4 regions of the Paenibacillus sp. J22P59 genome follow, and region 1 is predicted to be linked to each of the others. Evidence: riboswitches for the same ligand, from Rfam matches in the RefSeq annotation. Region 1 holds a riboswitch; each other region holds the start of a gene.

Region 1 (6,079 bases):
GGCTCTATGGAGGCAATCGGATTAGGCCACATAGATTGGAGTAAGCCCGCATCCGAGCTCTCAGGCGGAGAAAAGCAGCGTACCGCGCTAGTCCGTTCAATGCTGCTACAGCCGGATATGCTGCTGCTCGATGAAACGACCTCTTCACTTGATCCTGCCAGCAAGGAAGCGGTAGAGCAGCATGTGAAGCTTTGGACGGAGAAGAATGGAACGGCGTTCGTCTGGGTTACGCATGATTTGGAGCAGGCCCGCTGCATCAGTGATCAAATCTGGTTTATGGCAGAGGGCAAGCTGATTGAAGCCTCCGATACGGAGAGCTTCTTCCAGAGCCCTTCGACGGAGCAAGCTTGTCAATATTTAAGGAAGCAGTCCTCCAGAGAGGAGGCTGCGCATGAGTGAACTTGCCTTAGTCTGTACCTTGGTGTTCGTGGCGATTACAGCTTTTCTCTCCATCAAGCAGAAGCTTGGGCTTGAGAAGGATATCGTCATAGGTACGATAAGATCAGCCCTGCAGCTTTTATTTATTGGTTACGTCCTGCATTTTATTTTTGAGACCAATCACCCTGTCTTTATTATTCTTATTCTCTTATCTATGATTAGCGTAGCCGCATGGAATGCAGGATCGCGGGCCAAGTCCGTTCCCGGCATTCGGCTTCGAATTGCTATTGCGCTTGCTTGTACTGAAGCTGTGACGATGGGGTTGCTGCTCGGACTTGGTATCATTGAAGCTGTTCCACAATATATTATTCCGGTCAGCGGGATCATCATTGGCAGCTCGATGGTCGTATGCGGTCTTTATCTTAATCAGATGAAACGTGAGGTAGAGTCATCAAGAGGAGAAATTGAGACCTTGCTGGCACTCGGTGCGACGGCGAAGCAAGCAATTGAGGCCGCAATTAAGCGCTCAGTCCGCTCCAGCATGATACCAACGATTGATGGCATGAAAACGGTTGGGCTTGTCCAGCTCCCGGGGATGATGACCGGAATGATCGTAGCTGGCGCTGAACCGATCGAGGCTGTGAAATACCAAATACTTATTATGTTCGTATTGGCCTCATCAGCTGCAATAACTGCGATGCTGCTAAGCTGGCTTAGCTATAGGCTCTGGTTTACTAAAGACCTAAGGCTTCCACATAACGAATCAATGAGCAAAAAGAAACCCTGAAGACGGTATTCGTCCATTTCAGGGTTTCTCTTCTGTTAGCTGGTTGGTGTCTAGAACAAAGATAAGTAGAAGGTAGAATGTCGCAATAATAGCTGTGTACAGCAAAGATCAGCAGTAACGTTAGTAACGGAATCCGCGAATAAACGTTGGAGCTGGTTAGGATCGTCAGGAGTTGTGGACCACAGGAATGGAATTGTGCTGATGCTGCCGATATAGTGGGATAAAGCAGCACTCCAAGCGCTCCAATCGGCGGGCAGGTCTGTTACTTGGAGGAATAGTTCGCTTCGTCCAAAGCCCTGATTTGTCGTTATACGCATACAAATTTTATAGCCTGTGTCTCCTGTAATAGCTGGTTCCGGGATAATAAAAAGCTCAATTCTTTTTACGATTAGTTCAGGGGGAAGCTCGGCATTAGGTAATGGATCGGCACCTTGTACAATAATCATCTTAATCTCTCCTCGTATTCGCTTACGGAGTTAGCTGACGGATTCGGGATAGAGAGCTCCCTACAGGCATAATGCAGACCCGATTCACCCCTTGCGTTCATAATAACCGTTAATAGGTTCATAATACACGCGATGGTTCCCCCGCTTCTTAGCAAGAATTCAGCGATTGCAGATTAGCCTTTTTCGGCTTGGCGTCTATGTTATACTCGGTACCGTTTTTTGTAAAACGAAGCTTTTCTGTTTAAAGCCTTATTCCTGTCAAAAGTAAATAGCAAGACTGATTTAGGCTATATAATCATGGTTTTTCACGAAAATACTCTCTTATGCTCGGCTATTAAGATACAAGCGATAATAGGTCTGAATTTCATGCAGGCGAGAGCGGATGCCACTTCGTATAAATTTCGTAAACTGAAGAAATAGAGAGATATACGTTGATTGGTGAAGATGGAGTGGATTGAAAGCGCTATTCTTAAGTCTTTATCCTTGTTTTTCGGTCTATTCGGTTCCTGCCATCGCTTTACACAATAGGAAGGCAGGGAGTATGATTCGATTCAGAGTTATAAAAAAGTTTCCAGAACTGTATCGCTGAGTTTCCGTTGACAAGACGGGAAACGGGGGAACCAAGCAATTGCGGGATCTTCTTCAACAAGAGACCCGCTGTGCATTCGCGTCATTGCGCTATTCGATGTGAGAGTCGGATCGCAATGACGCAGGGGTGAATCTTTGGCCGAAGGCATTCGGTTACAAAGTAGGGCGACTCTCACCGCCCGAATCCGACAGCTAACCTCGTAAGCGTAGATCGAGAGAGGGATGATGAAGCTTGTGATCGATTAATTCGACCACAGCGGCATAAGCCTCTGTGGTTTTTTGCGGCCCAAAATGGAAAATGCAGCTGTTGCCGCACAGCAAGTACAATTGAAACGCTGAGTCCCGCATGACGGGAACGGGGGAACCAACGAGCAATAACGGCAATCAGAATGCCGCAAATGCTCATGGGGTGAATCGCGAGGCTTTGCAGCCAAGCGTAGGGCGACTCTCAAGCCCGAATCCGACAGCTAACCTCGTAAGCGTATTTTGAGAGAGGCGACAATCGTCGCGAGCCGACCCTTCATGGAATGTTCTTTCTCCATGACCGAAGAAGCCGCGGGAGAGCACCTCTGCTCCCGTAGGCTTCTTTTTTGTTGTCTTTTTCTCCTGCTATATGGGTTTACAGGAGGAAAATGAGATGGAACAAGAGCATATTCTCGTAGCTGGCATGAACGAAGCTACGCTTTCTTTTATCCGACAGCTTATGTTTAAGCAGCTGCCTTTTATCGTGCTAACGAATAACAAGCAGGAGGAGCTACGCTTCAAACGAGCAGGCGTTATGAGCGTTATTCGGCTCAATACGAATGATCGCAGCAGTTGGGAGCTGCCATCAGCTGCGATAGCGGAGGTATTCATTTTCGAGAGCAGCCTGGCGTTAAGTTGCAGATACGTTCAATGCTGCAGGCAATGGACCTCCAAGCCGCTATATATCATTACACAAAATTGGAACCCACGAGCCATATACAAAGGGCTGGGTGCGAACCACATTATTTATACACGAGCGTCGGAGGTTGGATTTTTGTTGCGTGATCGGGAGCCGGAGCATCATTCGGCTGAGTGATTAGAGCAGGAAGAAGCCTGCAACCCATCCCTAGGAGGAATGAAAAATGCTGGACATATATATGGCGGGAATCGTTATCGTTTTAACTCTGCTCATGATTGGATTAGGCCGGTGGGCATCCACAACGATAGAAGAGGGAAGTGAATCCAAATGATATGGGCGTTAGTCATCCTAATAGCAGCTTTGTTCGTCTACTTAACTTATGTGCTCATTCATCCAGAAAAGTTCTAGTGCTTATACCTAAGGAGGAATTCCATTGACGATGTTCGCATTTTTATCCATCGCATTTACTTTAATGCTGGCGCTGCTGCTAGCCAAGCCGACAGGCTTGTACGTAGCGAAGGTATTTCAATATGACAAGACAAGATTGGACAACATATTTGCTCCTGTTGAGAGGCTGATATTCTCTGCTTCAGGCATACGCCGGGATAATCAGACTTGGAAGCAATATGCAGCCGCTGTTGTGATTTCGAATGCGGTTATGATTGGTATCGTGTATTTGATCTTCCGTACGCAAGCCTGGCTGCCTTTGAATCCAAGCGGCATTGCCAATATGGAACCAACACTTGCCTTCAATACGGCAATCAGTTTCATGGCTAATACGAACTTGCAGCATTACAGCGGGGAGAGCGGGTTATCATATCTATCTCAAATGATCGCAATCGTGTTCATGATGTTTACCTCTCCTGCGACTGGTCTTGCGATCGTTATCGCTTTTATAAGAGGGCTTGCAGGAAAGCCGCTGGGCAACTTCTTCGTCGACATGGTGCGGGGGATTACGCGGATCTTTCTTCCCATTGCATTTGTTGCTGCCCTGCTGTTCATCGCGCTTGGCACGCCGCAGACGCTGGAGCCTACAGTTACAGCGACTACCCTGGAAGGGGCATCGCAGGACATTGCTCGCGGACCGGTAGCTTCTTTCTTAGCAATCAAGGAGCTTGGCAATAACGGCGGCGGATTTTTTGGCGTCAACTCGGCTCATCCTTTTGAGAATACCGGCGGCTTAAGCAATTTGCTCCAAATGCTGCTTATGCTGCTGCTAACGACTGCACTGCCCTTCACTTATGGAAAAATGGTCGGCAATGCGAAGCAGGGGCGCGTTCTCTTCGTCTCCATGGCGATGCTGTTCATCGTGATGCTAGGCACTTCTCTAACCAGTGAATTTGCCGGGAATCCAGCCCTTAATGCACTTGGCATTCAAGCGGATCAGGGATCCATGGAAGGAAAAGAGGTACGGCTGGGAACGGCGGCATCCTCCCTCTATTCGGTTGTGACGACCGCTTCGGAGACCGGGGCAGTCAATACGATGCACGATACCTTGACCCCGATTGCAGGAATGGTTACGCTCGCCAATATGATGCTTAATACCGTATTCGGGGGCGTAGGCGTAGGCTTGCTGAACGTGCTGCTGTATGCCATTATCGCTGTTTTCTTATCGGGTCTAATGGTCGGGCGGACACCAGAGTTTCTGGGCAAAAAAATCGAAGGCCGAGAAATGAAGCTCATTGCCGTTGCGCTGCTCATTCAGCCTTTTCTTATTCTCGCACCAACGGCACTTGCTCTAGCAACACAATCGGGGACCATATCGAATCCTGGTTTCCATGGGCTGTCGCAGGTATTATATGAATTCACCTCTTCCGCAGCTAATAATGGCTCAGGATTCGAGGGCTTGGGTGATGCCACACCTTTCTGGAATATATCAACGGGGATTGTCATGTTCCTTGGCAGATATGCTTCTGTCATTCTTCTGCTGGCGGTAGTAGGTTCATTAGCTGCGAAGAAGACGGTACCAGAGACAACAGGAACCTTCCGTACAGACAATGCACTGTTCGCATGTGTCTTCCTCGGAACCGTGCTGATCGTCGGGGCGCTAACGTTCTTTCCTGCCCTTGTGCTTGGACCGATTGCAGAGCATCTTACCTTAAAGCCATAGAACCTGGATAACAATGGAGGAATCAGGCATGAACCAGAAAAAATCAGCAGTCGACCGTTCAATCCTTAATCAGGCGTTGAAGCAGGCCTTTATAAAATTAGATCCGAGAAAGATGATTCGCAATCCGATTATGTTCGTCGTTGAAGTGGGATTTTTCGTAACCCTCTTGCTAGTCTTTATACCGGATGCGTTCGGGAATGCCAGCTCTACAGGATTTAATCTTGCCGTTGCCCTTATATTGCTCATAACGATTCTATTCGCTAACTTCGCTGAAGCTTTGGCGGAGGGACGAGGCAAGGCACAGGCGGATTCATTGAAAAAGACGAAAAAAGATATTATGGCCAATAAAATCGTTGGCTCTACTGTGAAGCAAGTTTCTTCTTCGGAGCTGAGAAAGGGAGATATCGTAGTTGTCGCTTCGGGGGAGATGATTCCCGGAGATGGCGAAGTGATCGAAGGTCTCGCATCTGTTGACGAATCTGCAATTACGGGTGAATCAGCCTCTGTGATCAAGGAAGCAGGAGGGGATTTCAGCTCCGTTACAGGAGGGACGATGGTCGTCAGCGATCAGATTAAAGTACGCATTACGAGCGATCCGGGCGAGTCCTTCCTCGATCGCATGATCTCGCTCGTCGAGGGGGCCAAGCGGCAGAAAACCCCTAATGAAATTGCATTGAATACGGTACTGACAAGTCTTACGATCATCTTCCTGCTTGTTGTCGTAACGCTGCCCTTTTTTGCGAGCTATTTGGATATCCAATTAGAAATCCCTGTTCTTGTCGCCTTGCTTGTCTGCTTGATACCAACAACAATCGGAGGATTATTGTCGGCGATTGGCATTGCAGGGATGGACAGAGTCACGCAATTCAATGTGCTGGCGATGTCGG
Region 2 (6,079 bases), on a different contig from region 1:
AAGTCATGGCGAGGCTCTTCATTGATATGTTCGCGCGGATCTCTTACTTGCTCCATTATTGACGCCTCCCTTGAGAACCAATTCAGCCAAGCAGAAACGACACATTCGTCCGCCGCTGCGATCGAATACCGTTTCGCAAAGAAAACAAAGCTCACTTATAGCGATAGCTTACTTTCTTAGCTTTTTATAATAGTATACCCAACTTCCCGAATAAATGTAAAGCATTTGCCAACACAAATATAAAGCGGAGCATCGTCGAAATATGTTAAAATGAAGCTTATCTTACAGCCTGAGGGGAGAGTGGAGAATATGGATCAGCAGCAGCAAGCCGATTCACAAGAGCGAGCGGAGGCAGCGGAATTAATCCGCCACAAATTAGCTCTGCTCCCGGATCAGCCTGGCTGTTATTTGATGAAGAATAAGGAAGGCAGCATCATCTATGTAGGCAAGGCGAAGGTGCTCAAAAACCGTGTTCGCTCGTATTTCAACGGCAGCCATAATGGGAAGACACAGCGGCTTGTATCCGAAATACGCGATTTCGATTTCATCGTAACAGGCAGTAATATGGAAGCACTTATTCTAGAATGCAATCTGATTAAACAACATCATCCCAGATACAATGTGCTGCTCAAGGACGATAAAACGTTCCCTTATATAAAAATAACGAATGAAGCCCATCCGAAGCTTGAAGTCACAAGGCGCATTATGAAGGATAAAGGCAAGTACTTTGGCCCTTACCCGAATGCTTATGCTGCCCAGCAGACGAAGAAGCTTCTGGATCGGCTCTACCCGCTGCGCAAATGCAATACGCTTCCGGATAAGGTATGCCTGTATTACCATCTAGGGCAATGTATCGCACCTTGCGAGTTCGAGATCGAGCCGGGAACGTATGACGCGATGGTGCAGGAAATTTCGAAGTTTTTGAATGGCGGGCATGATGTCGTCAAGGTTGATTTGCAGCAGAAAATGGAAGCTGCGGCGGAAGAATTAGACTTCGAGCGTGCGAAGGAATACCGCGACCAAATTATTAATATCGATGCGGTTATGGAGAAGCAAAAAATAACGATGTCCGATGCGCTGGACAGGGATATTTTCGGCTATGCCGTAGAAAAGGGCTGGATGTGCGTCCAAATTCTATATATGCGTCAAGGCAAGATGATCGAACGGCGCGGAACGACCTTCCCGTATTATGGGGAAGAGTATGATGATTTTATGACCTTCGTCACGCAGTATTACAGTGACAATCCTGCCCTGCCGAAGCAAATCTTGCTTCCGCAGCCACCTGAGACGGAGGATGTCGGCAATAGTGCTGGCAGTGAGACAGTCGCTTCGCGTGCAGAGGACGTGACTACCTTGCTGCACAGCTGGCTTAAGGTGAAGGTGCTGATGCCTCAACGGGGCCGCAAAAGTGAAGTAGTGTCGATGGCAATAGAGAATGCAAAGATTATGCTGGCTGATAAATTCCGGCTTATTGAGCGGGATGAGGAACGCAGCGTCAAAGCTGTTCAGGCGCTCGCGAACTGGCTTGGCCTGCCTGCGGTCAGCCGAATAGAAGCATTCGATAACTCTAATATTCAAGGGACGAATCCGGTATCGGCGATGGTGGTCTTCACAGATGGCAAGCCAGATCGGAAGGAGTACCGCAAATATAAGATTAAGACGGTTGTCGGACCGGATGATTATGAAACGATGCGCGAGGTTGTACGCCGGCGTTATGAACGGGTGCTGAAGGATCAGCTTGCAGCGCCAGACCTTATCGTAGTGGATGGAGGCAAGGGACAGATCGCAGCAGCGCTTGATGTGCTCCACAATGAGCTGGGACTGTATATACCCGTATGCGGCTTGGTGAAGGATACGAAGCATAAGACAGCGCAGCTCATGACGGGTGATCCGCCAGAGGTCGTGCCGCTGCCTCGTGACAGCCAAGAGTTTTATTTGCTGCAGCGTATCCAAGAGGAGGTCCATCGCTTCGCGATATCCTTCCATCGTGAGCAGCGCGGCAAGTCGATGATCGCTTCGCAGCTGGATGCGATACCGGGCATTGGAGAGAAGCGCCGGAAGCTTCTGCTCAAGCATTTTGGCTCGATAAAAAAAATAAAAGAGGCCTCCGTCGAAGACTTCAGGCCTCTTGCTATCGGTGATAAGCTTGCTGGTGAGATTATTGCTGCGCTGAGGGAGGAGCCGTCGTCTTAATGGAGGACGGCTTCGGCCCTTTTTTATCATGCCAGAATTTGATGATCCATGCGATGGCGACAGGCAGTACCGTGTAAAGGATCGCTGCGGTTATATTAACGGTTCCGCCTACAGAGATCAAAGATATGCCCATGAGCAACGTGTTGAATATGGCATGTGTGAATACGGCGGTAATAAAGCCGTAGCGCAAGAAGATGTAACTGAATGCAAGACCAATAATAATCAGCTCGATAATTCGCGTGTAGAATGGAAAGATCGGGTATCCGACGTGGCCGAGCGTCCAGAGAAGAGTTGGAATAAGAGCGGCGACGAACGTATTCTTGAACCAGCGCTTGAACAGGGCAATGCCGAACAGGCGATAGATAGCTTCCTCAGAAATAGCAGCACACCAAGCCAGCATAGGAAGCATCCAGAGCGCATCCATATTATAGGGTGACTGTGTAGCATCGCTAGTGCCCCATGAGCCGATTGCGAACGTCAGGACGATAAAGATGACGGATTGTATGCCAAGCAGGATGAGGGCGAATAGGTAGCCAAGCCCTACGCTGCGCCATACATGCTGGCCGTAGCCTGGCTCGCGGAAGCCGGGCCACAATGGACGCTTCCATGAGCGCCACATTCCATCTCCAGCGACAAGAGCAAAGTATACGCTGATGCCGACAGGGAGTAGCAAAAGAATCGTAACGAACATCATAACCTTCATCATGGAATCAGTCGTTATTTCCTCGCCAAACTGAGAACGAATGCCGTCCATCATATTCAGGTTGTTATAAATATAAAAGAACATAAAAATGAGGCTGAGAATGATTCCCCGTTTGAACGTTGTGTTTTGGCGGTACAAGATGGCATAGATAATAGATAAGATGAGAGACATCACGCATAAGTGCAGCAAGGATACCATGGATAGAGCATCCGCCCATTTTTTCTGGGAAGCAATAAGGGCATCATAGCTCGCAGGCACTTTGAAGACAGGCTTAAAGACCGTGACGACGGGGCTGCTTGCCAATTGGTCGACGCCAACGGTCAGCTCCAGCTGAGCGTCGCCTTGCTTGTAGCCAGCAGGCTGGAAGACCACATACCCTTCATCGCTGACGTAACGTTCCTTCAATTCATTAAGCTGGAAGCCCTTACTGACAGCGAATTGCTCAGCAGTTGCAAGGAGCTCCTTCTCTGTAGCTAAGGGAGCCGTGTCAGCGTTGAACAGCTTCCAGCTTGTGACGCTTCCGTTGCTCATATGTACATAGACGAATACGCTGCTGCCATTCTCAAGATCAACCTGAGATTGGTAAGTATCGTTTGGATAGGTGCTGCCGAATTTTTTGTCATAGGCTTCGAGCATTTTCTCCTTGGAGAAATATCCGGTCGTCAGGCTGTCCGTCTGATAGATCGTATTGGCTTTCAGAGCCTTCTCGCCGAATTGCTGCGTCGCAAATTGAATTGCGATTTGCTCGGCTTTTTCGTTACTAATGACGTTGGAGGTTGTAGCATCCGTATTCAAATATTGCTGCGCAAGCGGTCCTACTTGTGTAATCAGGAAAATAACCGCACCGATAATTGCCGCCCATACGAATCGTTTCCAATCATGACGGGCAATGGAATCAACCATAGTTCACCTCAGAATAATTAATATATTTTTCTTGTACATCCATGTAACCATACCATATAAAAGGCTGTTTTATCCAATATTAGGTCCTTCAAATGGTAAGGGAATGTGAAGCAAGGAAGCGGAACAATCATAAAAGCGAGAAATAACGATGTGCACGACGCCTTGGATAGGCTGCTTGATGCAGTTGCCTGTTTTTGATCGAATTCAAGCTTATTTATCTGTTTTGCTTCCTTTATGTTCCCCATAGCTAGGGCTTATAATCGTTAACGTTAGTAGAACTTGAATCTTAAATTGAATAGCAACAGCCGAATTTCCGTTTGAAAACGGGGGAACCATAATGCTGTGGAATAGATCCGTCAGCAAGGGGTGAATTTTGGCGGCAAATAGGAGGTTTCTTCTATATACCGCTGAATAGGGCTGCCTGTCCAGGCCCGAATCCGTCAGCTAACCTCGTAGGCTGTATGGAACAGGACTCATCGCATATTAGCATTGGGCTTCCAGTGCTTTTTTTTATGCCCGAACTCTTGTTTACGAATCATTGAGGAGCCAGCAGGAAGATGTGGAAAAGGATTTGGAATGTGAAGAAATGGTCGCCGCCGCGCATATTTGTATCAGGTCTGGCCGTTATAATAGTGATTGGCGCTATATTATTGTCCATGCCATTCGCTACAAGTGGCAGCGATATGCCCAGGTTTATAGATGCGTTGTTCACGGCAACCTCTGCAGCATGTGTGACAGGGCTTGTCGTAGTGGATACAGGCACATACTTTACGACTGGTGGACAAATTGTTCTGCTTGGATTAATACAAGTGGGCGGTCTTGGATTCATGACGATGGGAACATTGATTTCGCTTGTGCTGCGTAAAAAAATATCGCTGCGAGAACGATTGCTCTTGCAAGAAGCGATGAACCAGACGAGTATGGAAGGCATCGTTCGTCTCATTCGCAAGGTTATTACTTATTCATTAACGATTGAGCTGGTCGGAGCGTTGCTATTCGCATCACGCTTCGCGGCTGATATGCCTTTAGGCAAAGCTTTGTATTTTGGTGTTTTCCATTCGATATCTTTATTTAATAATGCAGGCTTTGATATTTTCGGCAACTATAGGAGCCTGACGCTTTATGTGAATGATCCCGTTGTGAATATAACAGCTATGCTGCTTATTATTCTCGGGGGCATCGGGTTTATCGTGTTGTCTGATTTGCTGGAATACCGCAAGAACAAAAGGCTTTCCCTTCATAGCAAGGTCGTCTTATCTATGACGGCCGCTCTTATCGCTGTTGGGACTATTGTTATTTTTATCTTTGAATTCACGAATAACGCGACGCTTGGTTCCCTGAATTGGGGCGGCAAGCTGCTCGCCTCCTTCTTCCAATCTGTTACACCGAGAACGGCGGGAGCAAATACGCTTGATTATACGGAGCTTCGCCAAGCGACATTATTCTTCACTATTATATTGATGTTCATAGGGGCATCACCGGGCTCAACCGGGGGCGGAATTAAGACCACAACGTTCACGACGCTCATTGGTGCCGTCGTCGCGATGGCCAAAGGCAAGGAGGATATCGTCTTTTTCCGGCAGCGCCTAGCCAAGGAGCGCGTTATGAAAGCATTGACGATTACGATGCTGTCGCTTGGCTTCGTCTTGTTCGTCACAATGCTGCTGGCGACAACGGAGGATCAGCAGTTTCTAAAAATATTGTTCGAGACGACATCGGCCTTCGGTACAGTCGGCTTGTCGATGGGATTGACTCCAGAGCTTACGGACATCGGCAAAGTCCTTATTATGGTGACGATGTTTGCTGGCAGGCTGGGGCCTTTGACGCTTGCTTATGCGCTCGGCAAGAAGACAGATAGAGAGCTTTACCGATATCCTGAAGGCAAAATTACGATTGGTTAGGGGAACAGGGAGAGAAAATGAAAAATCATCAATTTGTTATCGTAGGTCTAGGGAGATTCGGATCAAGCCTTGGGAGAGAGCTGATCGAGCTGGGGCATGAGGTGCTCGGCATAGATAAGGACGAAGAAGCTGTCCAAGAGATGAGCAATATTCTTACTTATGCGGTGTCGGCTGATTGTACAGATGAAGAAACGCTGCGCTCACTCGGCGTAAGGAATTTCGACTGCGGCGTTGTGGCAATCGGAGACGATATTCAAGCGAGCATATTAACGACTATATTGTTGAAGGACCTGGGTGTGAAAAAGGTTGTGGCCAAAGCGATGGATGAGCTTCATGGCCGCGTATTAGAGAAAATAGGCGTGGATCGCATCGTCTATCC
Region 3 (6,079 bases), on a different contig from region 1:
ATGGTCCCTTCTCTCATTCCTTAGAACAGGTATTTGACACGCATCATGAGCAATGGACCTGTGCAATTCTGCTGGAGGACACGGAAGTCAATCGAGTTCTTCGGCAAGTGTCCGATGATTTCCCACAGCAAGTTGCGGCAGTTATCCGTAAAACATACCCCAATCCAATCGTCATCAGCTTGATCTCAAGTCAGTTGGATGCGGATCGAATGGACTATTTGTTAAGAGATGCTTACTTCACTGGTGTGAATTATGGCAACTTCGATTTGGAGCGCATACTGCGCGTGCTTCGTCCGATTCAAGGGAAGATCGTTGTTAAGGAAAGTGGAATGCATGCCATTGAGCATTATCTAATGTCCCGCTATCAGATGTATTGGCAGATTTACTTCCATCCTGTAACAAGAAGCTCGGAGATCATATTAAGGCAAATTTTCCGCAGGGCCAAAGAGCTTCATGAAAGCGGCTATGCGTTAGGATGGATGCCGACTCCAATTAAGCATCTTCTCAATAATACAATTACCGTGAATGAATATTTGAAGCTGGATGAAGCCTATGTTCAGGCTGCATTCATTCACTGGGCTGAAGAGGCTGATGCTCTCTTGTCAGATCTCTGCGACCGCTTCTTGAATCGCCGCTTATACAAATATATAACCATAGATGAACCAGACGACACTTTATTAGAAGAAGTGCAACGCCAGTTTGTTGAAATAGGCCTTAATCCAGACTATCATATGGAGATTGACTTTCCTTTCGACCAGCCCTATGACATCTATCGTCCCGATACCAAAAAAGGAGGGAAAGAGGAGAAGACACCTATTCTGTTGTTGGACGAGCAGGATAGATTTATTGAGATCTCGGCTAAATCCGACATCGTATCCTCTATAACTGGCCTGCATCAGGGACAATATCATTTGTATTATCCAGAGGAGCCTCTGGCAGCCGCTGCAGACCAATTAAGCAAGCCTGTTCGCGAGCTATTCAAACTATAAGCCTTATTATAGAAGGAGCATGACAAAATATGATCTCTTTATTCGACACACATACCCATCTCGATGCTTCACAATTCGACGAAGACCGTGCAGAAGTGATTGAAAGAGCAAGAGCTGCTGGTGTAGATTTAATGCTTAACATTGGGTTTAATCGCGAGACGATTCCATCGACAATAGCATTAGCCGAGCAGTATGAGTTTATCTATGCTGCTGTCGGCTGGCATCCTGTCGATAGCATTGATATGAGACCTGAGGATTTGGAATGGATCGAACAGCTTTGTTCACATGAAAAGGTTGTAGCAATAGGGGAAATTGGCTTGGATTATCATTGGGATACTTCTCCCAAGGACGTGCAGCAGCGTGTGTTCCGCGAGCAGATTCGCCTAGCCAAGCGCCTTAATAAACCGATTGTTATTCATAATCGGGATGCCCATGAGGATATTCTTCGACTATTAAAGGAGGAGAATGCTTCCGAGGTTGGAGGGGTCATGCACTGTTTTTCTGGCAGTCCTGAAACCGCTAAGCAATGTCTCGATATGAACTTCTATATTTCGTTCGGTGGACCGCTTACATTCAAGAACGCGAGGGTGCCAAAAGAGGTGCTTGCAACAGTTCCTTTGGATCGATTATTAATGGAAACAGACTCCCCTTATTTGGCCCCGCATCCATATAGAGGGAAGAGAAATGAGACCTCTTATGTATCCCTTGTGGCCGACATGGTAGCTGAAATTAAGGGGAAAACGAAGGAAGAAATTGCTGAAATCACCACCCAAAATGGTAAAAAATGTTTCCGAATTCAGTAAAATCGGTTGAAAAGCAGAGAAAACGAGACCTTTACGACGATAAAACTGATTTTTGCTTGGGAAATCGGCTAAATTTTCAGTGGTAATGCTGAAATTTCGTTAAAATCGTCTTTTATCTCATCTTTACAACTAGGCTCTGGTGAAGGTATGATTCATTTCAGAGCTTTAAATTTTTGTATTGGATTTCCAGTTTGCGCTTAATCTCCATTGCGGAGAGCGGGGGAACCAGGGCGACTATGTTGGGGGAGAATGTTACCTCACAACAAGACCATGATGAATTCTTCTAGGGGTGAATTTTGCGGCGATTGCCATGAGCATTCGATCCGTGATTAGGGCAGCTCTCTTGCCCGAACCCGACAGCTAACCTCGTAAGCGTGTTATAGAGAGCGATCACCCTCGTGCATCCACCAACCCTGAAGTCTAGCAGACCATTCGGGAAGCCACGATACAGATCCTCTGTCGACGGCTTCTTTTTATTTTCCGAATAACACGGAAATGGTCGACATAGGGTAGATTTAGGAGGTGGGGGGCGTAAGAATAGACTGGAGCGTGTTGATCACGCCAATATACTATAGTCACGTCAATGTATCATGTTACACTAGGCGGCGGGGCTATGAAGGAGGACCGATGAAGTGGGCATTATCCAAGCTAAGGAAACCCATGTGAAACGATCATCCAGCATGTCTTTCGCATTGCGATGGAAGCATGGAAACTTGCGTTTGATTCTTCTGAGTGCTACTATCTCAATCGCTATGACTTTCATGTTTTTGGTGTTGTTGTACGGATCGGCTGACAAAAGCGTATCCGTAGTGGTTAATGGACAAGAAACTATTGTGAAGACAAAACAATGGGTCCTGCAACGCCTACTGGATGAACAAGCTATTACAATTGGTCCGCATGATGAGGTCTCAGTTCCTCTGAATGCGTCCATCAAAGACGGAGACCGGATTGAGATTAATTTCGCGGTTCCAGTCGTTGTAAAAGCTGATGGCAAGACCTCAACGATGTACACGACAGAGAAAACAGTGCAAGCAGCGATCGATGATTTGAATATTTCGGTTCGCGATCAAGATAAGATATTGCCATCGTTGAGCACACTAGTCACGGAGGATATGACCTTATCCGTTATCCGCGTTGACAAAAAAGTGAGTGAGAAAGAGCGTACTACTCCGTTCTCGATCGTTAAGAAGGAAGATCCGACTCTGGAGACAGGCAAGGAGAAGTTGGTTCAGACCGGTAAAGAGGGCCTTGTCGTCGAGAATATAGAGAAGCATTATGAGAATGGTGTTCTTATATCAGAGACTGTCGTGAGCAAGGTGGTTGAAGCGAGAGCGGTCAATCAGGTTGTTGCAGTCGGAACGAAGAAGGCAGAGCCTAAGGTACAGGTGCTTTCCAACAAAAGTCCAAGCCTCATGAGCTATACTAAGAGAGGTGTTACGTTCAAAGCTAAGAAAGTATTGAGCAACTTCACTCTTACGGCCTATACAGCGGATCTGCGCTCCACAGGCAAAGGAAAAGATCACCCTGATTTCGGAATCACAGCTTCCGGTACACGTGTGACAGAGGGACGTACGATTGCAGTCGATCCTAAAGTCATTCCAATCGGTTGGTGGGTATATATCGAAGGCATCGGCTTCCGCAGAGCGGAGGATAAGGGCGGTGCAATCAAAGGCAACAAAATTGATGTGTACTTCGACAGTGCGAAGCAGGCAACCAATTTTGGCAGAAAGAAAGGGTTCACGGTATACGTACTTGGGCCAAATAAGCCGTCAGCAAGCTAGGCGAGATGACGGTATCGTATTTAGAAGCTAAATATGTCATGATAAGGAGAGGCACTGCCTCTTCTTTTTGTCTGTTCAGGGGCAGTAAACATTCATTAAACAAGAGATTACGGATATAGTAAATAGACGTTGTCATAGGAATGAAGGTTGCACTTTCTTTCGATGGAAAGGGATGTTTTTATTGATTAAGGAGATTATTGTTGTAGAAGGCAAAGATGATACGGTTGCCATTAAGCGAGCGGTTGAAGCAGATACCATTGAGACGAACGGTTCCGCTATAGGAGAGGACGTTCTTAGACGCATCCTGCTGGCTCAAGAGCGAAGAGGAGTTATCATATTCACAGACCCTGATCATGCTGGTGAGCGTATTCGCAAAATTGTTGCAGGCCGCGTTCCTGGCTGTAAGCATGCTTTTCTGCCGCAGGAGAAGGCTATGTATAAAGGTGATATCGGCATTGAGAACGCTGCGCCGGAGGCCATTCGCCAAGCCCTTGCCGAACTGCGTACAGAGACGCCAGAGGGTCTGGGGGAGATTACTTGGGATGACTTGATGGATGCTGGGCTTATTGTACATCCTGAGGCAGCAAACCGTCGTCTGCTGATGGGCAATCTGCTTGGCATTGGGTATGCCAATGGCAAGCAGTTCTATAAGCGTTGTACAAGCTTCCGAATCTCCCGTGAAGAGTTCTTGGAAGCGCTGGGCAAGATGGAAGAGGGATAGGAGTGGGGATAATGAGCGGGCAAGAACAGAATATGAAGGCAGTAGAGGTAGCGACGCCTAGAAGAACCAAAGAAATTGTCGCAAAGTATGGTTTTTCTTTCAAGAAGAGCTTAGGGCAAAATTTTCTTATTGATCAGAATATATTGCACAAAATTGTAGCAGCAGCCGATCTTAATGAAACGAAGGGCGCACTTGAGATTGGACCTGGTATTGGTGCATTGACTCAGCATCTCGCGTCTGCAGCCGCAAAGGTAACAGCTGTTGAGATTGATAACCGATTAATTCCGATCCTGCGTGATGTTCTTGAAGAGGAGAATAACGTAGAGGTCGTACATGGCGATATACTGAAGCTGGATCTAAAGCAGTTATTTGAAGAGCAATTCTCGGATGTATCTGGCGTAAGCGTAGTGGCGAATTTGCCTTATTATGTGACGACACCGATTCTGATGAAGCTGCTGGAGGAACGATTGCCTTTAGAAAATATTGTTGTTATGATCCAGAAGGAAGTAGCCGAGCGGATGGCAGCCAAGCCGGGCGGCAAAGAATATGGCAGTCTCAGTGTGGCTGTGCAGTATTATTGCGAGCCGAGTCTCGTATGTATCGTGCCGCATACGGTATTCATTCCGCAGCCGAATGTGGATTCTGCTGTTATTAAGCTTGCGCTTCGGGATAAGCCTCCCGTGGATGTGCCCGATGAGGACCACTTCTTCCGTATTGTTCAGGCGAGCTTTGCTCAGCGCCGCAAGACGCTTGCGAACAATCTGACTGCCTTAGTAGGCAAGGAAAATCGTGAGCAATTAACGGAATTGCTTCATAGCTGCGATATTGACCCTGTACGTCGCGGCGAGACGCTCTCGCTTGATGAATTCGCCAGAATCAGTCGGGCGTTTCTAGAGGCTGGCTGGAGGGGTTAAAAGAGAGACAGGCTGATGAAGCTGATCAAGGTTTATTTGAATCTACAAAGAAACCGTTCCTTTCGTAAATGGCAGGTATTACTTCCATTTTGCTAAGGGTCGGTTTCTTCTTGCTTTATAAAGGAAGAGGGATAAAGTTCTGCGCACATTCCGGGCGCTTCACCCATACGATGAACGAAGAGGTGATTTACCCATGGAGCAAGGGGACCTGGTCGTCCGCAAATCATATGGCGGTGATGTGCTGTTCCAAGTTGAAGCTGTTCAATCTCATCACGCCTTGCTTAGAGGCACGGACTACCGATTGCTTGCGGATGCGCCAATTCCTGATTTATCGGTTGTTCGAGACCCTGAATCGACAAAGGCAAAGCAGCAAGTGAGGATTAAAGTTAATCATACCTTAACGAGAATGCGTCAGCAGCGAGAGCAGCAAGCCGTTCAGACTGAAGATGATATAAGGCATGCATTGCAGCAAAGCCAGCCCTATTTTGAATTACCGGGTAAAGTGCTCCATCTGGACGGGGATGGGAACTATTTGCGGAAAAGCATGCAATTGTATCAAACGATGAAAGTGCCGGCACACGGTGTACATGCGCATGAATCCCAAATGGCGGATCTTTTGTACCGCCTATTGCCACAGGTTAAACCGGATATCGTTGTGATTACCGGACACGACGGTGTGTTGAAAAATCGTGTGGGAGAGGATCTCTTCAGTCTTAGCAGCTACAAAAATTCTCAGAATTTCGTGAATGCAGTACAAGTGGCCAGACAATATGAGAAAAACAGGGATAGCCTGGTTATCGTATCTGGTGCTTGCCAATCTCACTTTGAGGCCTTGCTTCAAGTGGGTTCCAACTTCGCAAGCTCGCCTGGA
Region 4 (6,079 bases), on a different contig from region 1:
TACACAGTCATGTCCACAAAAACCAAATGGCTTACTTCCGCTTGGCTGGCTTTGTTATTAATTCTAGGGTCGATAGCCGGAGCCGGAATATCTCATTCCACTTCAGCGCCTGCTCCTTCCCTCAAACAGATTTCACTTGTGCATACGAATGACATGCATGCCCGTGCCTTGGAAGGGTCTGATGGTGAGCTTGGCTTCGCGAAGCTTGCCGGAATCATTGACAGCTTGAGGCAAGCGAATCCTCATACGCTCGTGCTTGATAGCGGTGATGCAGTACACGGCACGACATTCGCCAATCTGGTTACCGGGGAGAGCGTCGTACAGGCTATGAACCAGATGGGCTATGATGCAGTCGTGCCCGGCAATCATGAATTCAATTATGGCTACGAACGTCTCCTTGAGCTGGAACTTCTCATGGACTATCCTCTTATTAACGCCAACATCAAAGTTGAAAAAAACGGCTTGCGCCTTTTTACACCTTATATCATCAAAGAGGTGGATGGCGTAAAGATCGGGATTTTCGGCCTCACAACCCCTGATACCGCTTATAAGACTCATCCGAGCAATCTGAAGGGTCTCGCCTTCTCTGATCCTATCGCGGAAGCCCAGAAGATAGTGAAAGAACTGAATAAAAAAGTCGATGTCATTGTAGCCTTAGGCCATATTGGATTGGATGAATCGAGCTCGGTCACAAGCAGAGCTATTGCTGATAAGGTACCGGGGATTGATGTATTCATTGATGGGCATAGTCATAGCGTATTGAAGAGCGGACTTGCTGCGGGGAATGGTACACTGATTGCCAGCGCGGGTGAATACACGAAATTCGTGGGAGTAATCGATCTTTGGCTGGATAAGAGCAAGGTCGTAAAAAAAACAGCCCGACTCGTTGATCAGGCAACAGCCGCCAGCATTCCCGCGAGTACAGAAATGACCGCTCTCGTCACTTCTATCCTAAGTAAGCAAGAAACGATTCTTGCCCAAAAACTTAGTTCAACAGAAGTTAGGCTGGATGGAGATCGGGAGCGAGTACGTACGGGCGAAACGAATCTAGGCAATTTGCTGGCAGACTCGATGCGTGACAGCACAGAGGCCGATATCGCACTAATGAATGGCGGAGGGATTCGTACATCTATTAATAAAGGCAGCATTACAAAAGGCGATGTCCTTAATGTCCTGCCATTCGGCAATCACATCGTAGTCTTGCAAGTAACTGGGGCAATATTAAAAGCTGCATTAGAAAATGGCGTATCCGACTATCCGAAGGAGAACAGCGCTTTTCCGCATGTATCAGGCATGACCTTCAAGATCGACCAGACCAAGCGCAAGGGTGAACGCATTCACTCTGTTGAAATCAATGGAAAGCCTCTGCAATTGAATGGAAAATATGAGCTTGCAACGAACGATTTTCTCGCAGCTGGAGGAGATTTGTACACCATGTTCAGTAGTCTCCCTCAAGCAGGAAGATATGGAACGCTAGATGAAGTGCTGACTACTTATTTGGAAAAGAAAAAACTAATCAATTCTCAGATCGAAGGAAGAATTACGATAGCACAGGAAATCAAGCTATAGCCATCGGCACGATAGGCTTACTCAAAAGAGGCAGTTAACCTCCGTCAGGTCGTTAGCTGCCTCTTTTTCTATAACGTATAAAGGCATGATTCCTTCAACCATAATCCTCACTGCCGGGCAAATCATCGAACCAAGCGGCATCATCTGGGCAATCGAGCATCATAAATACACCTTCTCGGCCATCGGCAGCTGGGTAGTGCCTCAAATATGCCTTGCCGTTATCAATCGCTAATATCTCGATCTTACCAGAGGTATGGCTCATCGACAGCTTTACTCTCCGGCCAAGTCCCACAGTTTTTGCTTTTGCTTCTTCGACAAGGGTATAGGCCTCCTTGAGTGGAACTACACTATCGCGATCGCCCGTAATTGGTCGGTCTAAGTAGAAGAAATAGGAGGCTACACCTGCCCATAATAATTGGTCAAGCAGCTCCGCCAGCAGAACGGGATCATCATTAATTCCTTTTCTCAGCGAGGTCTGATTTACCAGAATGGCTCCTGCTTGATGCAGCTCCTTGAAGCCTCTTCTCGCTTCCTCTGTCATTTCTTCGGGGTGATTAATATGGGTGGTAACACAATTGCGGCTTGCTGTCGTGGAATTTGCGTGGTGGATAAGCTCAAGCAAATGCTCGGTTTCATCATACGAGCTGATTCTTTCATGTGGCTGCGGCATCCAAGCTCCTCCTTTAATAAGAATTTGCAGTGCACGCTTCGCCAGTGGGAGGGGGCCGAAAAAAACACAAAAAGACCCTTACGAGTAACTCGGTAAGGGTCATCATACATGAATGAAGATAAACCAATGACCCATCCACTGCCGACGAGGTTAGCTGACGGACTCGGGTAAGATGGTACCCTAAGATCATGCAGAATCACATAGATCCATTCGCCCCACAAACGTTGGTTCCCCCGCTTTCCGAATAAATCGGAAACTAAGCGTAATATTAGTTTACTGGTAAAGTTATTAATTTGTCAAATAATTCCGACAAAATAGGACTATTGTCCAATTAGCTTGAAATCATCATAGTGGAAGCCTGGGGCTACCACACAAGACACCAGAACGGGCTCATCGCCAAGCGGACGTGCCATTTGCCATTCTGTCGCAGGCACTAATGCTTGCGGCTGCTGGCCATTCTCTACATCTCCGCCAATAATAATTTCTTGTCTCACAGATGGCTGCTCCTTGGTTCCTCCAAGTGTAAGCATCAGCGGACTTCCAGAATGCCACATCCACAGCTCGTCCGAATAAACGGTATGCCAATCCGAGAACTCATCAGGATGAAGAAGAAAATAAATCGAGCTCGCCGCAAAACGCGGACCCGAATAAGGGGCTCCTAACACCTCTTGGGGAATAACAAAGGATGCCTTCCAAAGCTCTTTGTACCAACCGCCCTCCACATGCGGCTTCAAATCAAGTGCTTTTACCAATGGAGATAATTGCTGTACGCTCGTACTCAAGTAGGGTTGCTCCTCTCTCTATGTCAATCATCTCATCATTCTAAACCTAGGCTTCCCTCAGCGTCAATATGGTCCTAATGGAACATTCTTTTCCTTCCAATTCGCTCGCTTTTATGACATCTGTCCCATAATCCTTTATAATTAAACATATAATAAAAGAATGGAGGTGATACTATGACAAGAACATTACGGCAAATATCAGCGGCGCAGGTTCGATTATTCAAATTATTCATTATCAGCGCTTTGCTCCTATCCGCCGCATTGTTCTCCTACAAAGCAGAAGGTCCGCAAGAGCTGCATAATGAGGCGACAGTCATTGCTGGGATGACAGAAAGCCATGTACACGTGAAGAGCAGACACCATATGGTAGTCAAAATAATGACCTTTACAGATAAGCTCCTCGAGTCAATCGTTGTTACAACGCTTGCTGCAAGCCTCATTCGTACTGTGCCTTTATCCATTATCAGAGCCTTTATCCCGCAAAAAATCAAGGATTTATTTCTTATGCCCGTTAAATTCACGTCCAATTACATTCATGCCTAATTCGTTCTATTCATAACTCCCACTACACCTACCCATAAACACAACAATTGCATGAACAGGAGTTGGAAAAAATGAATATCAGAGAATCGGATTTACCGGGCATTGGACGTAAATATCAATTGCAGACAAGAGGTGGCGACAAGCTGGTCGTCGTCATTCATGACGACGGACGCCGTGAGCTGTACCACTTTGACTACAAAGATCCTGATGACAGCATATCTATGGTATCCATGGATGACGAGGAAGCTCGCCAATTAGCCGCTATCGTAGGCGGCATGACCTATAAGCCCAAAGCACTGGAAACCATTGAAGTCGCGCTTGATGATCTGACTATCGAATGGTACAAAGTCGAACAAGGGGCAAGCTGCATCGGCAAATCCATTGGAGAGGTCGAAATCAGGCAGCGCACAGGAACGACGATTATTGCAGCTGTAGAGAAAGAAACCAAGCATATCACGCCTGGCCCCGACTATATCTTCAAAGCGGATACCACATTGATTGTGGCAGGCGAACGCCAGCATCTGAAGCAGTTGAAGCGGCTTCTCGTTAATGGGAGCGAATAATTATGGACCATTTGGTACTTGAGATTGGTCTAGCAGTTCTTCTAATTGCATTAGTCGGACTATTATCCGCGAAATTACGGTTCTCTGTCATTCCTTTTTATATACTAATCGGGATGGCTGTAGGGCCGCATGCTTTGAAGCTTGGCGTATTCGATTTCCGCTTTATCGAGAGCGCGCCTTTCATTGAATTTCTAGGCAGGCTTGGCGTCTTATTCCTGCTATTCTACCTCGGTTTGGAATTCTCCGTTGGCCGATTAATCAAATCAGGCAAATCTATCGCCGTTGGCGGTACCATCTATATCGTCATTAACTTCACATTAGGCGTTGTTTATGGCTGGATGACCGGGTTCCCGGTAGCCGAGATTCTCGTTATGGCCGGAATTACAACGATCTCCTCAAGCGCTATCGTCGCCAAGGTACTCGTTGATTTGAAACGAACAGCCAATCCCGAGACCGAAATGATACTGGGCATCATTATGTTCGAGGATATTTTCCTTGCCGTCTATATCTCCATTCTATCCGGGCTTGTTCTTAGCGGTGCTTCTTCGCTCGGAGGCGTCCTGCTATCGGCGGCTTATGCACTTGGATTCATGTTGTTGATTATTATTGTGGGCCGCAAGGCCGTTCCATTGCTCAACAAAATGCTGAACATTCGCTCTAACGAGCTTTTTCTGCTGGTCGTATTCGGCGGCCTGTTCTTCGTAGCCGGCTTCGCTGAGACGATTCACGTAGCAGAAGCCATCGGTGCTTTGTTAGTCGGACTGGTTCTTGCAGAGACCGAGCATATGAAGCGAATTGAGCATCTGATCCTGCCCTTCCGAGATTTCTTCGGTGCGATCTTCTTCTTCAGCTTCGGCCTTACGATTGATCCGCTTGCGCTTGGTGGAGCAGTCTGGCTCTCGCTCGGAGCAGTAGCCCTGACTCTATTCGGCAACTTCCTTGCAGGTATGATAGCTGGCAAAAGCGCTGGCCTCTCACCCAAGGCCTCCTCTAATATTGGACTCACTATCGTGTCACGCGGTGAATTCTCAATCATTATGGCTAACCTCGGCAAGACAGGCGGCTTGCTCGAAATGCTTCAGCCTTTTGCGGCGCTGTATGTACTGATTCTAGCCATTCTAGGCCCGCTCCTGACCAAAGAGTCGAAGCATGTCTTTAGATTCTTGAATGCCATATTCAAGTTCGACCGAAAAAAGAAGATTAAAAAAGCGACAGAATAGCTAGGCAGCTGTCTGCCCCAAACAAACGCTAAAAACAAAACAGGATGGATCAGCTATTTATATCTGATCCATCCTGTTTCTTATTTATTGGATTGCTGCTCACTTCGACACAAATAGGCAGCTCCATTCCTATTGCATTTGAGTCGCTCTGTTGAGAGGCCTCATGCATCTATGAGGCTAGCTTCATCCATATGACCTGCTCCCCGGAGCTAATATGCATTCCATGAGGCTAGCCTCATCGTTCAAGAGGTCAGCCTCCTGAAGCATGAGGTTTACCTCATACATTCCGGCTGACTTCGCCAATCGTCATAATTATAAGTGTTTATCCTCACCTATATGTGATTCGGCCTCACAGCGACTGTATCGTTAATAGACCTTCACTAACCGTCTTTTCACACAGACGCTCCGAATTGGGCTTTGTGCAGCCTGCTATAAATGCCTCCTGCTGCCACAAGCTCATCATGCTTGCCTTGCTCTGTAATCCCATCCTCCGTAACGACGACTATACGGTCCGCATTCTTGATAGTCGCTAGACGATGGGCGATGACCAGCGTGGTTCTGCCCGTAGACAGCTCGGCTAAGGATTGCTGGATAGCCGCTTCCGTCTCCGTATCCAGTGCTGATGTTGCTTCGTCCAGAATCAGAATCGGAGGATTCTTCAAGAACATACGGGCAATCGCCATTCTTTGCTTTTGTCCGCCTGACAGCTTCACCCCGCGCTCACCCACGATG

Evidence for each region. Region 1 has a riboswitch for cyclic di-AMP ahead of AC50YO_RS17820 (hypothetical protein). Riboswitches for the same ligand answer to the same signal wherever they lie in the genome.
Region 2: another riboswitch for cyclic di-AMP. It lies ahead of AC50YO_RS04540 (TrkH family potassium uptake protein); the one in region 1 lies ahead of AC50YO_RS17820 (hypothetical protein).
Region 3: another riboswitch for cyclic di-AMP. It lies ahead of AC50YO_RS23790 (resuscitation-promoting factor); the one in region 1 lies ahead of AC50YO_RS17820 (hypothetical protein).
Region 4: another riboswitch for cyclic di-AMP. It lies ahead of AC50YO_RS11830 (hypothetical protein); the one in region 1 lies ahead of AC50YO_RS17820 (hypothetical protein).

The regions. Positions count from the first base shown of each region.
Region 1 is NZ_JBXENX010000009.1:312,114-318,192, reverse strand. Features, by position in the region: gene AC50YO_RS17835 (ABC transporter ATP-binding protein) at 1-399, shown strand, start outside; gene AC50YO_RS17830 (ABC transporter permease) at 392-1,165, shown strand; gene AC50YO_RS17825 (hypothetical protein) at 1,216-1,611, opposite strand; cyclic di-AMP (ydaO/yuaA leader) riboswitch at 1,616-1,786, opposite strand; cyclic di-AMP (ydaO/yuaA leader) riboswitch at 2,185-2,422, shown strand; cyclic di-AMP (ydaO/yuaA leader) riboswitch at 2,523-2,697, shown strand; gene AC50YO_RS17820 (hypothetical protein) at 2,837-3,259, shown strand; gene kdpF (K(+)-transporting ATPase subunit F) at 3,410-3,490, shown strand; gene kdpA (potassium-transporting ATPase subunit KdpA) at 3,522-5,192, shown strand; gene kdpB (potassium-transporting ATPase subunit KdpB) at 5,221-6,079, shown strand, end outside.
Region 2 is NZ_JBXENX010000002.1:282,336-288,414, reverse strand. Features, by position in the region: gene AC50YO_RS04555 (YqzM family protein) at 1-56, opposite strand, end outside; gene uvrC (excinuclease ABC subunit UvrC) at 310-2,193, shown strand; gene AC50YO_RS04545 (CPBP family intramembrane glutamic endopeptidase) at 2,159-3,799, opposite strand; cyclic di-AMP (ydaO/yuaA leader) riboswitch at 4,093-4,273, shown strand; gene AC50YO_RS04540 (TrkH family potassium uptake protein) at 4,357-5,700, shown strand; gene AC50YO_RS04535 (potassium channel family protein) at 5,718-6,079, shown strand, end outside.
Region 3 is NZ_JBXENX010000019.1:51,333-57,411, reverse strand. Features, by position in the region: gene AC50YO_RS23800 (HD domain-containing protein) at 1-989, shown strand, start outside; gene AC50YO_RS23795 (TatD family hydrolase) at 1,019-1,792, shown strand; cyclic di-AMP (ydaO/yuaA leader) riboswitch at 1,977-2,182, shown strand; gene AC50YO_RS23790 (resuscitation-promoting factor) at 2,425-3,573, shown strand; gene rnmV (ribonuclease M5) at 3,755-4,294, shown strand; gene rsmA (16S rRNA (adenine(1518)-N(6)/adenine(1519)-N(6))-dimethyltransferase RsmA) at 4,306-5,208, shown strand; gene yabG (sporulation peptidase YabG) at 5,402-6,079, shown strand, end outside.
Region 4 is NZ_JBXENX010000006.1:69,943-76,021, reverse strand. Features, by position in the region: gene AC50YO_RS11835 (bifunctional metallophosphatase/5'-nucleotidase) at 10-1,569, shown strand; gene AC50YO_RS11830 (hypothetical protein) at 1,664-2,239, opposite strand; cyclic di-AMP (ydaO/yuaA leader) riboswitch at 2,364-2,512, opposite strand; gene AC50YO_RS11825 (cupin domain-containing protein) at 2,560-3,021, opposite strand; gene AC50YO_RS11820 (hypothetical protein) at 3,196-3,564, shown strand; gene AC50YO_RS11815 (cation:proton antiporter regulatory subunit) at 3,636-4,127, shown strand; gene AC50YO_RS11810 (cation:proton antiporter) at 4,130-5,347, shown strand; gene AC50YO_RS11805 (ABC transporter ATP-binding protein) at 5,740-6,079, opposite strand, start outside.